2 regions of the Neobacillus sp. plas4 genome follow, and region 1 is predicted to be linked to the other one. Evidence: a T-box and tRNA genes for the amino acid it is inferred to sense, from the RefSeq annotation. Region 1 holds a T-box; the other holds one or more tRNA genes.
What was found. A T-box is a leader RNA that pairs with one kind of tRNA and senses whether it is charged. The one in region 1 lies ahead of AC2TFD_RS22445 (glycine--tRNA ligase), so its partner is inferred to be a tRNA-Gly.
Positions count from the first base shown of each region.

Region 1 (7,931 bases):
AGGACGCCCAAATGTAGGAAAGTCAACATTTCTAAACCGAGTTATTGGTCAGAAAATTGCTATTATGAGCGATAAACCTCAGACAACTCGTAATAAAATTCAGGGTGTATTAACATTAAACGATACCCAAATGGTTTTTATAGATACACCAGGGATTCATAAGCCGAAGCATAAACTTGGCGATTTTATGATGAAGGTTGCCCAAAACACATTAAAAGAAGTTGATTTAATCCTATTTATGGTAAATGCTGAGGAAGGCTTTGGGCGTGGAGAAGAATTTATTCTGGAAAAATTTCAAACCGTTAACACACCAATCTTTCTTGTTATAAATAAAATTGACCAAATACACCCAGATGAATTATTACCGCTTATTGAATCTTATAAAGATAAATATCACTTTAAAGAAATTGTTCCTATATCCGCACTTGAGGGGAATAATGTTGAGAGATTACTTGAACAAATTAAAGTCTATTTACCGGAGGGACCCCAGTATTATCCGGCAGATCAGGTAACCGATCACCCAGAAAGATTTATTATCACCGAGTTAATTCGAGAAAAAGCGCTGCACTTAACACGTGAAGAAATTCCTCACTCGCTTGCCGTAGTACTTGATAAAATGGAACGGCAAAAGGGAAAGGATATCATCCATGTTATGGCTACAGTTATTGTGGAGAGAGACTCTCAAAAAGGCATCATTATTGGAAAACAAGGAAGTATGCTCAAAGAAATCGGGAAGCGCGCCCGAGTGGATATTGAGAATCTTCTAGGATCAAAAGTTTTCTTAGAACTTTGGGTTAAAGTTCAAAAGGATTGGCGAAATAAAATGTCCCAACTGCGCGATTTTGGCTTTAACGAAGATGAATACTAATACGTGCTGTCTAGCTACAGCGCCTAGCCCCTCTATGGTCTACAGCCAATCCGTCATGAAGGTTAAAAAGCAACCTTCCTGCCGGCTCGTCTTATGCTTGTCGGGGCTGTACACTAAGGAAAGCTCGTTAGGATAATCATCGCAGGAACAAGCTGCTTTTTGCTTGTTCCGAAGGCGCTTCCGCTTTTCTATATACACCCTAAATAACCTATTAACTTTCTTATAAAATTATGCATGGACAACATTAACAATATTTTCGTCTTATGATTTTTGCTTAGGCAGGCTATGATAATTGTAAGGTTTGGGATTCTTAAAATGGCTAGTCTAAATCATGAAAGGTGGGGTTTTCGATGATGGATTTTACGTGGAAAGTATTCCTACAGACAGGCAATATTGACACTTATCTTCTCTTTAAAGAGCTCGAGAAGGAAAACCAAGAAATACCCGGAAATCAGAATGAAGATCTAGCGCAAATGGATTTTCCCGTTTCATAAGTTTGTCTAATGTATCGGGATGGTGACAGCTATGCTTCAAAAATGCGAAGGCATCGTCATTAGGACTACAGATTATGGTGAAACCAATAAAATTATTACTCTTTATACAAGAGAGTGGGGAAAGATCGGCGTTATGGCAAGAGGGGCTAAAAAGCCAACCAGCCGTCTTTCCTCCATTACCCAGCTTTTTACTCACGGGTATTTTTTAGTCCAAAGAAGCAGTGGACTAGGCAGTGTTCAACAGGGAGAAATGATTACCAGCTTTCGGGCAATAGGTGAAGATATATTTTTAACTGCCTATGCTAGTTATATCGTTGAATTAACAGATAAATCTACTGACGATAAAAAACCAAACCCATTTCATTTCGAACTGCTTTTTCAAACTCTTAATTATATGAATGAAGGATATGATCCAGATATCCTGACTAATATTTATGAAATGAAAATGCTAAATGTGCTGGGATTGTATCCCACATTAAACCAATGTTCCGTTTGCGGCAGCACAGACGGACTTTTTTCTTTTTCCATCCGTGAAGGTGGGTTTATATGTCAACGGTGTTTGGGCAAAGATCCATACCATTATAAATTATCGCCATCATCTGTAAAATTATTACGTTTATTTTATTATTTTGATCTGTCGAGATTAGGTAATATCTCCGTAAAACAGGAAACCAAGGATGAATTAAAAACCATCATTGCTGCTTACTATGAAGAATATTCAGGACTTTATTTAAAATCTAAAAAATTTCTTCAGTCAATGGAAAAATTTCGAAATCAATTTTAGGAGTTTATTGACTTTTATTTTAGATTTCGATAATATGTGATGTAATAATATAGTTGCTATGATGGAAAAGAGTACTTAGCAAGTTACTATAAAAGCGAACCTAGGATGGTGTAAGCTAGGGTATAGGGCACTAAGGAAGGCGTTCTTGAGCAAATTAATGTGTTTAACACATAAAAGAGGCTGCTTTTAGAGCGGCAAATAGGGTGGAACCGCGGGTAACTCTCGTCCCTATGCTTAATTTAAGCATAGGGATGGGAGTTTTTTATTTTATTAAGGAGGAGTTACAGAAATGAAAGTATCAATGGAGCAAATAGTTTCTCATGCAAAACACAGAGGTTTTATTTTTCCAGGATCAGAAATCTACGGTGGTCTGGCTAATACATGGGACTACGGCCCTTTAGGAGTCGAATTTAAAAACAACATAAAGCAAGCTTGGTGGAAGAAGTTTGTGCAAGAGTCACCATACAATGTTGGACTAGATGCAAGTATCTTAATGAATCCAAGGACATGGGAAGCATCCGGACATATCGGTAACTTCAATGATCCAATGATGGATTGTAAAAACTGTAAAGCTAGACATCGTGCCGATAAGCTGATCGAAAATGCTTTAGATGAAAAGGGAGTAGAGATGATTGTTGATGGGCTTCCATTTGATAAGATGGAAGAGCTGGTAAAAGAACATAATATTGCCTGTCCTGACTGTGGCAGTCATGATTTTACCGGCATTCGTCAGTTCAATTTAATGTTCAAAACGTTCCAAGGAGTAACGGAGTCTAGTGCCAATGAAATTTTCCTGCGCCCTGAAACAGCACAAGGTATTTTTGTAAACTTTAAAAATGTGCAACGTACAATGAGAAAGAAATTACCTTTTGGTATTGCGCAAATCGGAAAAAGTTTCCGTAATGAAATCACTCCTGGAAATTTCACTTTCCGTACCCGTGAATTTGAACAAATGGAGCTTGAGTTTTTCTGTAAGCCGGGCGAAGAGCTTACATGGTTTGATTACTGGAAGAACTTTGCTGAGAAATGGCTTCATTCATTAGGGTTAAATAAGGAGAATTTAAGATTACGCGATCATTCAGAAGATGAACTTTCTCATTATAGTAATGCAACTACTGACTTTGAATATAAATTCCCATTTGGATGGGGAGAACTTTGGGGAGTAGCTTCACGGACAGACTATGATTTGAAGCAGCATATGCAATTCTCTGGAGAAGATTTCAACTACATCGACCCAGAGACAAATGAAAGATATATACCTTACTGTATCGAGCCTTCACTTGGTGCTGACCGGGTAACATTGGCATTTTTAATTGATGCATATGACGAAGAACAACTTGAAGATGGAACTTCTAGAACCGTTATGCACTTCCATCCTGCACTGGCACCATTTAAAGCAGCAATTCTGCCATTATCGAAAAAACTTTCTGAAGAAGCTAGAGAAGTTTATGAAACATTGGCAAAGCATTTTTCTGTAGACTATGATGAAGCAGGATCAATCGGAAAACGTTACCGCAGGCATGATGAAATCGGGACACCATTCTGTATTACCTTTGATTTTGATTCTAAAGAAGATAAAATGGTAACAATTAGAGACCGTGACACCATGGAACAAACTCGAGTTCCAATCGCCGAATTAGTTTCCTTTATTCAAGAAAAGATCATGTTTTAAAGTTTAAAATCAGAGGTGCGGCGGATCGAACCGCATCTCTAACAAATGTTTAAATATGGTGGTGAGAAAAATAGAACTGACCAAACGCCAAGAACATATCATTGAGATTGTGAAGGAGCATGGACCAATTACTGGGGAGAGTATTGCTGAACAACTTAACCTAACTAGAGCTACTTTGAGACCGGATTTATCGATCTTAACAATGGCTGGATTTTTAGATGCAAGGCCTCGGGTCGGGTATTTTTATACTGGGAAATCAGGGACTGCGCTTTTAACTGAAAGCCTTCAGAAGATACTTGTGAGAGATTATAATTCCATTCCTATCATTGTGAAGGAAAATGTTTCGGTATATGACGCAATTTGTACAATGTTCCTTGAGGATGTGGGAACATTATTTGTTGTAGACCAAAACTCACTTTTGGTTGGTGTGTTATCACGAAAGGATTTGCTCCGAGCGAGCATTGGAAAACAAGAACTAACTGCACTGCCAATCAACATTATTATGACGAGAATGCCGAATATAACAATGTGTGAAATGGATGACTCATTAATTGATGTTGCAAAATTATTAATTGAAAAACAAATCGATGCCTTACCAGTTGTAAGACAATCAGAAAATGGATATGAAGTAATTGGCAGAATAACTAAAACAAATATCACAAAAGCATTTGTTGCCTTGGGGAATGAGTGATAGGACAACATCCCAAGGACTCCGACGTAGACATTAATAAAAGTATTTTCCAGAGGAGCTGTTGAGGAAGAATGATTACGCCTGTCATATATGTGGTATCTGATTCAGTGGGGGAAACAGCTGAATTAGTTACAAAAGCGGCAATCAGCCAGTTTAATGGGTCAGGGATGACGTTGAAAAGATTTCCTTATGTGGAGGATAAAGAACACATTGATGAAGTTATTTCGCTCGTTACGATGGACCATGCGATGATTGCTTTTACATTAGTAAAACCAGATATGCGTGTTTACATGAAGGAAAAAGCAGATGAAGCAGGAATATATGCAGTTGATTTAATCGGTCCAATTATGGATCAAATTCAAATCTTCAGCGGGAAAACCCCTTTGTGCGAACCCGGATTGGTAAGAAAACTAGATGAGGATTATTTTAAAAAAGTAGAGGCCATTGAGTTTGCAGTTAAATATGATGATGGTCGTGACCCCAGAGGAATATTAAAAGCGGATATTGTCCTAATTGGAGTATCTAGAACCTCAAAAACTCCTTTGTCACAATACCTAGCTTTAAAACGTTTAAAAGTTGCCAATGTACCTCTTGTACCAGAAGTGGATCCACCTGAGGAATTATACAAAGTTCCTGCAGAAAAATGCTTTGGACTAAAAATCAGCCCTCAAAAACTAAATAACATAAGAAGAGAACGGTTGATTTCCTTAGGGTTAAATGATCAGGCCAGCTATGCAAATATAGAAAGAATTCGTGATGAGTTAACCTTCTTTGAAAAAATAGTAAATAAAATTCATTGTCCGGTTATAGATGTAACCAATAAGGCAGTAGAAGAAACAGCCAATGTTATCTTAAATTACGTTCATAAAAGAAGAGCTTAGCACATAATCTTAGATTATGTGTTTTCTAATGAATGAAAAAAGTATGGAAATGTCTAAAAGAATGTACTATAATAAAAAATTGTGATAAAAATGAATCTTTTAGGTTTAGACTTGCATGTATACGAATAAACTATTTATTGTTAGATGTCAAGGGAACCTTAAGAAAAAAATTCGACAATTACCTTTACTTTGAAAAGTTATCACTTTAAAGAAGGAATATGCGGAGTGATGTAGAATTATTACTATACAAAAGGCATTCCAACTATTTTTGTCGATGGTGTTTCATACCAGTTAAAGAGGAAAATGTCGAATTTCCTACTACATTTTCCTTGAAAGTTCTTTTTATCGCTTCTTGTGATCACCATGGAAACAATAAAACTACATATGCGAATGCAACATGGAAAAATGTTGATTCCAGAAAAGAAGCTTTGGACTTATTCATCATGAACCATACTACAAAGGGGGATATTACTGTTACACAGAATATTGGACTTGCTTTCTGATGATTAAAGAAAATTAGTGAGGAAATCAACAAAATTTTTGTCGAAAAATGCAGGAATTTAGATTTCTTTGAAGAATAAGTACAATTGGAGATGTTTTCATGGCAGAACGGATTGCCGAAGAAAAAATCAATCAAATTCGTCAGTCTGTTGATATAGTTGAATTAATTAGTGAATATGTTCAACTAAAAAAGCAAGGACGAAATTACTTCGGATTATGTCCTTTCCATGGAGAAAACTCCCCATCTTTTTCCGTCTCTATCGATAAACAAATTTACCATTGCTTTGGCTGTGGAGCGGGAGGAAATGTTTTCTCATTTTTAATGGAGCTAGAAGGAATTTCCTTTCTAGAAGCTGCCGTTAAATTAGCTGAAAAGGCTAATATTGATTTACAAGTAAACTTCTCAAGTAATGGGAAGGGGAAGAGTGTTTCTCCAGAAATACAGTCTATGCTTGACGCGCATGAGCTCTTACAGAAATTTTACCATCACTTATTAGTAAACACAAAAGATGGCCAACATGCTCTAGAGTATTTGCTGAACAGAGGATTTACCCGAGAATCGATTGATAAATTTCAGATTGGTTATTCATTAAATTCATGGGATTTTGTATACAAATTTCTTACCAAGAGAGACTTTTCTCCAGAATTGATGGAACAAGCGGGCCTAATTATCAAACGAGAAAGGGATGGAACTTATTTTGATCGATTTCGAGATCGAATTATGTTCCCAATTTTTGACCGAAATGGAAAAACGATTGCTTTTTCAGGGAGAGCGCTAGGGGCAGATGAGCCCAAATATTTAAATAGTCCTGAAACGGTTATCTTTAATAAAAGTAAAATTTTATATAATTTTCATTTGGCCAAACCGAATATTCGAAAATTGCAGCAAGCTGTTCTTTTTGAAGGTTTTGCTGATGTTATTGCTGCTGATCGATCTGGTGTGGAAAATGGGATTGCTACAATGGGTACTTCCTTGACAGAAGAGCATATAACCTTAATCCGGCAAAATACCCAGTCCATAACAATCTGTTTTGATTCAGACAAGGCGGGAATAGAAGCCGCTTATAGAGCTGGTAATATGCTAATGGAAGCTGGATGTACCATTAAAGTTGCCATGATGTCAGATGGACTTGATCCAGACGAATATATAAAAAAAAATGGCCCAGAAAAGTTTCGTAATGAAGTTATAAGTGCAAGTCTTACCTGGATGGCATTCAAATTTCTTTATTTTCGTAGAGGAAAAAATCTTCAAATTGAAGGAGATCGGCTTGCCTATATCGAAACTATACTTAGAGAAATAAGTAAATTGACAAAAGCTGTAGAAAAAGATCATTATTTGCGTCAGCTTGCATCAGAGTTTTCTATTTCATTAGAAGCATTACAGCAACAGCTAAAACAAATTTTCTTTACAGAAAAAAGAAAATCAAGTGGTCAAACACAGCCGGTCAAACAGCCAAGTATGATTGTAAAACCGGAGAAAAGATTACCAAAGGCACATTTTACAGCTGAACGGTGTTTAATTGCCCATATGTTAAAAGATAGGGATACAGCTTATAAGGTTCAGGACTTATTACAGGGGAACATGTTTAACACTGATGAACATCAGGCAATAATAACATATCTAATTGGTTTTTACGAAGAGCATATGAATCCTGATACTAGTGCATTTTTAACCTATATTCAAGATAGCAATCTTAGAAGAATAGTCGCTGATATTGAAATGATGTCAGTAAATGACGAATTGAGCAATCAAGAATTAAATGATTATATCAAACAGGTGTTGAATTATCAAAAAATGTTAAAGATAAAAGAAAAAGAAGTGGAACTGAAAGAAGCAGAGCGGCAAAGTGATTATAGCAAAGCAGCTGCAATTGCTACTGAAATCAATCAATTGCGTAAATCGCTATAGATTCCATTTTAATGTCTTTGATTCTGGAAGGAGGGGGACATATGGCTGAAAAATCAGCCCGTTCAAAAGAGGCCGAGAACGAATTGACCTTTGAACAAGTAAAAGAACAGTTAACGGTACTGGGTAAAAAA
Region 1 covers NZ_CM170152.1:4,442,719-4,450,649, reverse strand. The annotation lists gene era (GTPase Era) at 1-868, shown strand, start outside; gene AC2TFD_RS22455 (YqzL family protein) at 1,219-1,362, shown strand; gene recO (DNA repair protein RecO) at 1,394-2,146, shown strand; T-box leader at 2,196-2,379, shown strand; gene AC2TFD_RS22445 (glycine--tRNA ligase) at 2,436-3,818, shown strand; gene ccpN (transcriptional regulator CcpN) at 3,874-4,509, shown strand; gene AC2TFD_RS22435 (pyruvate, water dikinase regulatory protein) at 4,581-5,390, shown strand; gene AC2TFD_RS22430 (DUF188 domain-containing protein) at 5,609-5,893, shown strand; gene dnaG (DNA primase) at 5,992-7,800, shown strand; gene rpoD (RNA polymerase sigma factor RpoD) at 7,842-7,931, shown strand, end outside.

Region 2 (7,931 bases), 3.1 Mb from region 1:
ACATTCGTTATGGTGAAGGGCGTTGCTATTCAACAAACCATATTGGCTCTCTTCTTGGGATACTCTGCCTTTACTTCGCTGCAAGCATCTATTTCAATTCGTGCTTTGCGAAGAAATCTTATTGAGGGTAAACCGATTGATCATCATGCACCTTGGAAGAGGCACTACCGATTACATTCGACCATCGCATTTCTTTTTACAGCAGGGGTGGGATTGAGTGCGATCATTCCATTCGTTCAGCTTGTAAAAATGGAAACCAAAACCTTGCCTGCAGCAAGTCTTGACTTACCGATTGTTAGATTAACATATATAGAAAAGAATCCGGCAATGGTCCGAGTGGAACCTTCCTATGTAAGTGACAATGTGGATTGGGGCAACCGGTATACATATGAGTGGAGTCCATTAGCCCCTGTGCAATATGAAACAGATGAAGAGGGTGTAGTTCCAGGAAAGATGTGGAAGGACGGCAGCGGTGAATATTCACCGTCCATTCATACACAGTTTTATCAGCTGAGTATTCCTTCGATGTCGGATAATCTGATTTATGATTTAATAGAAAGATATCGATATGAAGATAGTAGAGAAGATTTTGTTGAAACAGAACATCCTGAATTGGAACTCTTGATTGTTCGTGAGGAAGAAGAGAGGAAAGAGGTATTTGCATCTAAAGGAAAAGCTGTGATGTATGTACGCTATTTTGGCTATGCAGATATAAATTCAATAATTGAAAATATCGTGGAGAAGTTGGATTAATCGATCGTAAAACTTTCTATTAAAATAACGGTTGGGATAATAAAGATAAAAAGGGGCGATTGCCCCTAGTTAATTTTATATCATTTAATCAATTTCATAATGATAAAGCCGACAGCTAATCCTGGAATGACAAATAACATCGGAAGCCAAACAGGTCCAAAAAGTATCCCAAATATCCGTAAATTCGAGGAAAAAATGCATCCAACAGTTACAAAGTATGCTGAAAATACAAACGGAAGGAAAGAATTCTTTTCTTTTCCACCCCCTGCATCTTTAAACGCATCCCACATTGCAAAGAAATACAAACAAGGATAAAACATTAACCATTGATAATCAGTATGTGCAATGGCTTTTTCAATCTCCCCATGAAAACTTAAAATAATCACTTCGTTAAAATTGGATTGCACATTGATTAGAAATTCTAAAAATATAAAAACAGTACCTTTAAAAAGTTTTCCATTTAAATATTGTCCAAACCCTGGCAGGGCAATACTCCACATTAATTTTTCTTTTGCATTTTTCACATTAATCCTACGATCCCTTATCAATTTTATTTTTTAGGTAAGTAATCAATAAGCATTTCAGCCCTATTAACACAGACTATATGCAGGGTAATTTCGAGATTGTGGGAATTTTCCACTAAGGTACCTCTTGCTAATTCAACTATAAATTAGTTTCCCTTTATTTTAGAAAAAATATTTAATGCTGATAAAGTACTTTTTAAAGAGGAGAGATTTATCATTTGGCAGAAAGTGTTTAACACTAAAGGAAAAATAATAGTTGGTATTTATACTGGTACAGCAGCATAACAATAAACAGAATGTTCAAATGGGATATTTATGTTAATAACTTTTTTCGACAAAAAAACACAAAATCCTCTTGACCATTGAGAAAAAACTTAGTATTATAATAAACGTGTTTAAGTTATTTGTTTTTTGTTCATAATTATTATTGTGCGGGTGTAGTTTAATGGTAAAACCTCAGCCTTCCAAGCTGATGACGTGAGTTCGATTCTCATCACCCGCTCCATACATATTACCAAACGCAGTGTATCGTTACTTGAGAACGATGCATTGCGTTTTTTTATATTTTGGCTGCTAATAAAGGAGGCTCTAATCGCTTCCTATTATATAGAAGCTTGCGTCACCGCCATGTATTTGGTTAAACATCTTCATCAATGACTCTGTCAGCTTTTCGGCACTAATCAACGCTGTTTTCGGTTGTAAATAAATAATCTGCAGTGCATTTTTGGTTGCTTCTGTAACTGGCGCTCTATTGGAATCGACAAACGGGCTTCCAAATGGTCCAAGCTGATCCGAGGAGACAATCAAGTTTTCTAATGAATTCATCCGGCCATTTAGGCCAAGATATTCTTCTCCTGCCTTCGCGATTTTGATTGTGATAGGTCCTTCTAATCGATCGGTGTCATAAATTCCAATCGGAACTTGGTATTGGAGGGAGAAAAAGTTATTAATGTCGATGGCACTTTGAACACTGGTTAGATAATTCTGTTTCTGGACTCTGCGGTATAGAGCCTCTGCTGAATGCCGGTAACGGTTAGGGTCCTTGCCAAATGTTTTGAAAATACCACGCCATTCATGAATTCCAGGAAGCTCAGATAAATTTTTATTTTCTAAATCAAAGAATATTGATTCCTGAAAAAGCTGCAGTCTTCCTTTTACCATTTGTGGGGAATCGCCTACAGTGATATTTTTATATTCAATGATTCCTAACTTAAAATGAGGAATCTTGCTAATGATTTCTGACGAAAGCTGAATTTCCAATGATTCCACCTCCAAAATTTAATAAAAATAGTTTATCATAATTAGATGTGTACCGAAAATTAACGGCTTACTGATTTGATTTTTACTATATTTTGATAAAAGGTTGGATGAAGGACAAACCGGGAGAGTTTCCAGTAAGATATGTCCTTCATAAGGCGGATGAAGGACAAATCGGGAGAGTTTCCAGTAAGATATGTCCTTCATAAGGTAGATGAAGGACAAACCGGGAGAGTTTCCAGTAAGATATGTCCTTCATAAGGCGGATGAAGGACAAATCGGGAGAGTTTCCAGTAAGATATGTCCTTCATAAGGTAGATGAAGGACAAATCGGAAGAGATTCCAGTAAGATATGTCCTTCATAAGTTGGATGAAGGACAAATCGGGAGAGTTTCCAGTAAGATATGTCCTTCATAAGGTAGATGAAGGACAAATCGGAAGAGATTCCAGTAAGATATGTCCTTCATAAGGTGGATGAAGGACAAAACAGAAGAGTTTCCAGTATGATATGTCCTTCATAAGGATTTTTTTAGATAAATCAACTTAGCCGAGAAGAAGGGAGGTTTCCAAATGAATGTTGATCAATTGAAAGAGGAAGTCATTGCTTATAGCAAAACAATAGGCATTGATAAGATTGGTTTTACCACGGCAGACCCTTTTACTGAGTTGAAAAATAGACTGATTCGCCAGAATGAGCTTGGGTATCAATCAGGTTTTGAAGAACCTGATATTGAAAAACGGGTGACACCTGCATTACTTCTTCCGGAACCGCGGTCAATTATCTCTATCGCTCTGGCCTATCCAGCGAAAATGAAGGTTCGTGTTGAAGGGAAAAAGGGCGAGCGGAGAGGCTTTTTTTCCCGTGCTTCCTGGGGATTGGATTATCATCATATATTACGTGATCGCCTTAAAAAACTGGAAGAATTTATCCTCACAAAAGTACCAGATGCTCGTCTAAAATCAATGGTCGATACCGGTGAGCTTTCTGACCGTAGTGTTGCCGTGAGGGCCGGAATTGGATGGAGCGGTAAAAACTGTGCCGTTATGACGCCGGAATATGGCTCCTACGTCTATCTAGGCGAAATGATTACGAGTATTCCTTTTGCTCCTGATTCTCCAATGGAGGATCAATGTGGTTCCTGTACAGCCTGTCTCGAAGCTTGTCCTACTGGAGCGTTGGTTCAAGGGGGACAAATTAATGCTCAGCGCTGTATCGCCTATTTGACACAGACAAAAACTGTGATTCCTGAGGAATACAGAGATAAAATCGGCAACCGGGTGTATGGGTGTGATTCCTGCCAAACGTCCTGCCCAGTCAATAAAGGGAAGGATTTTCACTTCCATGAGGAAATGGAGGCTGACCCTGAGATCGCGAAGCCATTACTTAGACCCTTGTTAAAAATGAGTAATCGTGAATTCAAGAATAAATTTGGCTCGGTAGCAGGATCGTGGCGAGGCAAAAAGCCGATTCAACGGAATGCTATCATCGCTCTTGCCCATTTCAGGGATGAAACCGCAGTTCCCGATTTACAAGGTGTTTTAGAAAATGAAACCAGCGCTGTTCTAAAGGAAACCGCTGCCTGGGCTCTAGGTAAAATTGGCAGTCCGGAAGCAGTAGAAGTACTAGAAAAAGCGGCAGCAAAAGAAATGGACTTAGAAGTAAAGAATATGATTGAAAAAAGCCTACTAAAGCGAAAGAACTAAATGAGCAATGGACATTCTGTCCTTGCTCATTTTTTTTGATTAATTTTCCCTTCTGCACATATGTATGAAACAGAAGGGGGAGATGAAGATGGATCAATCACTCCAAAAATTGTTTGAAGCGCGTATCGAACAATTTGTTTCAAAGAGTAAAAGACAATCTGGAAATTATGAAAAGGCAGAACGAAAGCTGGAGTCTTTTGCGAAGCGTTCTGCAGATATTGTAAAGGTAAAGGCACGGGGGGATATCCTCAATCAATCTTTCGATGGGGATTATCAAACTACTATCTATCGGGTTCATTACCAATACCTGATAAAACAAAGAGGGACTCTCTATCAAGAAGAAGAAGTCGAAGTACGAATGTGCACGTTTTTTAACAATGATCTGATTATGGATGAAGAAGTAAATCCTTATGAAAATCAGCCTGAGTTAGAAATCGAAGTAGTTGGTGAACAGGAGGAACGGATTAGCTATCAATATAACCGCATAAAGGCGGTTCAATATGCGGAACGCTGGTGGAACAGTTACAATCCTGCTTATAAGTCGTTTGAAAACAACTGTACGAATTATATCTCGCAATGTCTTCACGCAGGCGGAGCACCGATGAGAGGATATCCAAACCGGGGAACAGGCTGGTGGCTTCGAAATAATAATTGGAGCTATAGCTGGACTGTGGCCCATTCGTTACGCTTGTATTTGGCTAATTCTAAGAGTGGCTTAAGGGCAAGGGAAATGAGCAACCCGGATCAATTGTTATTGGGAGATGTCATTTGCTATGACTTCGAAGGGGATGGCAGGTTTAATCATAATACGATTGTTACAGGTAAGGATGCCTATGGAATGCCGCTTGTAAATGCAAATACGTACAATAGCCGTATGAGGTATTGGGCATATGAAGATTCATCCGCATATACACCTAACATGAAATATAAGTTTTTCACAATTGTGGATGGGTAGGAAAATTTGTTTGACTGGTGGTTAATGGTATAATGTTTAGAGAGTTTTTTTATGAGGTGAGTGACTTGGCAATACATGTTGTACTATATCAGCCGCAAATCCCTTCAAATACAGGAAACATCGCGAGAACCTGTGCTGGAACCGATACATCCTTACATTTGATTCGCCCATTAGGATTTTCTACGGATGATAAAATGTTAAAGAGAGCAGGATTGGATTATTGGGAGTTTGTAAACATTGTTTACTATGATTCTCTAGATGATTTTTATCAGAAGAATGAAGGCGGAGAGTTTTTCTATATCACGAAATTTGGTGAGAAGGCATATAGTTCCTTTGACTATAGCAGCCCAGATAAAGATTACTTTTTCATTTTTGGCCGTGAAACGACGGGGCTTCCAAAAGAAGTAATTGAAAAGAATAAGGATGTCAGCTTGAGAATTCCAATGAACGAAAATATTCGTTCCTTGAATTTATCCAATACCGCTGCGATTCTAATCTATGAAGCGTTGCGCCAGCAAGACTATCGTCATCTAAAATAAGACGTAAGGGGCCAAGCGAAGGGGCCTCTTTTTCGTAATGTGAAAGGAAGTATTTTAATGAATGAGACTATTACCACTATGTTAAACCACCGTTCCATCCGACATTTTAAGGACAAACCATTAAGTGATGAACAAATTAAAATGATTGTTGCTTCTGCACAAGCCGCGTCCACATCCAGCTTTATACAAGCCTATTCCATAATAGGTATTAAAGATATGGAAAAGAAGCGAAAGCTTGCTGAGATTGCAGGTAATCAAGAATATGTTGCCCAAAATGGTCATCTCTTTGTTTTCTGCGCCGATCTAAGCCGCCATGAATTGATTGGAGAATTAGAAGGGAAGGATGTACTGCCTTCAATTGAAAGTACAGAGAAATTTATGGTTGCCCTCATTGATGCCTCGTTAGCTGCACAAAATGCTGCAATTGCTGCCGAATCCATGGGGCTGGGTATTTGTTACATAGGTGGAATTCGAAATAAGCTCGATGAAGTGAAGGAATTATTAAAGACACCTGAAAGAGTAATACCGCTGTTTGGAATGACGGTTGGCTATCCAGATAAAATCAATGACCAAAAGCCGAGACTTCCCTTTGAACATATCTATCATGAAGAAGAATATGAGCAGGATAAGGACACTTATGTACGTCAGCTTCAAGAATACGACCAATTAATTTCCAGCTATTATGATGAAAGGACAGGCGGGAAACGGAAAGATCGCTGGTCCGAGCAGATGGCGAACATGCTAGAAAAACAAACCCGTATGTATATGAAGGAATTTGTTCAGAAAAATAAGATGAATCTGAGATAAGGTGTGCAGTTCCTGCGTAAAAGCGTACAGGTTTTATATATAACCGTACAGTTTCTACAAAAAACCATACAGTTTCAACAAAAAAATACCGTTCCTACAAAATAAAGGCTGCCTCGAAGGCAGCCTATTTATGCAGAAAATTATTTATTTGAACCTGGCTTATCATTATAACCTGCTGTAAAAATAGCTGATAGAAACGCCACCATAACTAAAATAATTATAAATGTTCCCATGCTTATGTAAAGCCTCCTTAATTTTAAGATATTTCTCTATTTAGTCACATATACATTTATTATAGCCTATCTTAAAAAAATGAAAAGAGCAATATTCCAATCTTTTTGTAAAACAAAAAAGATAGGCAGGAATCATTCATCGGTACGCATGTTCAAGTTATTTGGTGCATAGAGTATATTAATCGTCTCTGAAAACGCCACAGGGGGAGGGCCTTATGGATATTCTAAAAAAAATTGAGATGTTTCGAGAAGAGGAAGAAAAGCTCCGTTGGGAAGGTTCATTTGCTGATTATCTACAGTTGTTAAGAGAGAAGCCATGGGTAGCACAATCTGCACATTCACGCGTATATAATATGATCAAGGACTCTGGTATTGAGGACGTAAAAGGAACAAAGAATTATAATTTCTTTAGTAATCAATTATTTGGTCTTGAGGAGTCACTGGAAAGACTGGTTGAGGAGTACTTCCATCCTGCAGCAAAACGACTGGACGTAAGAAAAAGGATTTTACTATTAATGGGTCCGGTAAGCGGAGGGAAATCTACTCTTGTTACTATGCTTAAGCGGGGGTTAGAGGCATATTCTCATACGGATAGAGGCTCTGTATTTGCCATTAAAGGGTGCCCAATGCACGAGGATCCACTTCATTTAATCCCGCATCATCTGCGCGCCGATTTTTATGAAGAATATGGAATTCGAATTGAAGGAAATCTTTCACCATTGAATATGATGCGCTTGGAGAAGGAATACGGTGGAAGAATTGAAGATGTATTAGTAGAAAGAATCTTCTTCTCAGAAGATAAGCGAACTGGAATCGGAACCTTTAGCCCATCCGATCCAAAGTCACAAGATATCGCCGACTTAACAGGAAGTATTGACTTTTCAACGATTGCTGAATTTGGTTCCGAATCAGATCCACGCGCCTACCGGTTTGATGGGGAACTTAATAAAGCAAACCGTGGGATGATGGAATTCCAAGAAATGTTAAAGTGTGATGAAAAATTCTTATGGCACCTGCTGTCATTAACGCAAGAAGGTAACTTTAAAGCAGGAAGGTTTGCCTTAATTTCAGCAGATGAGTTGATTGTAGCTCATACGAACGAAACGGAATATCGTTCCTTTATTTCAAATAAGAAGAATGAGGCATTACATTCTAGGAT
Region 2 covers NZ_CM170152.1:1,388,823-1,396,753, forward strand. The annotation lists gene AC2TFD_RS06940 (DUF2812 domain-containing protein) at 1-753, shown strand, start outside; gene AC2TFD_RS06945 (hypothetical protein) at 834-1,253, opposite strand; tRNA gene AC2TFD_RS06950 (tRNA-Gly) at 1,709-1,782, shown strand; gene AC2TFD_RS06955 (B3/B4 domain-containing protein) at 1,866-2,537, opposite strand; gene queG (tRNA epoxyqueuosine(34) reductase QueG) at 3,105-4,238, shown strand; gene AC2TFD_RS06965 (amidase domain-containing protein) at 4,327-5,193, shown strand; gene trmL (tRNA (uridine(34)/cytosine(34)/5-carboxymethylaminomethyluridine(34)-2'-O)-methyltransferase TrmL) at 5,259-5,732, shown strand; gene nfsA (oxygen-insensitive NADPH nitroreductase) at 5,790-6,539, shown strand; gene AC2TFD_RS06980 (PrkA family serine protein kinase) at 6,988-7,931, shown strand, end outside.
Region 2: it encodes a tRNA-Gly, which carries the amino acid that the T-box ahead of AC2TFD_RS22445 (glycine--tRNA ligase) is inferred to sense. The anticodon was not compared.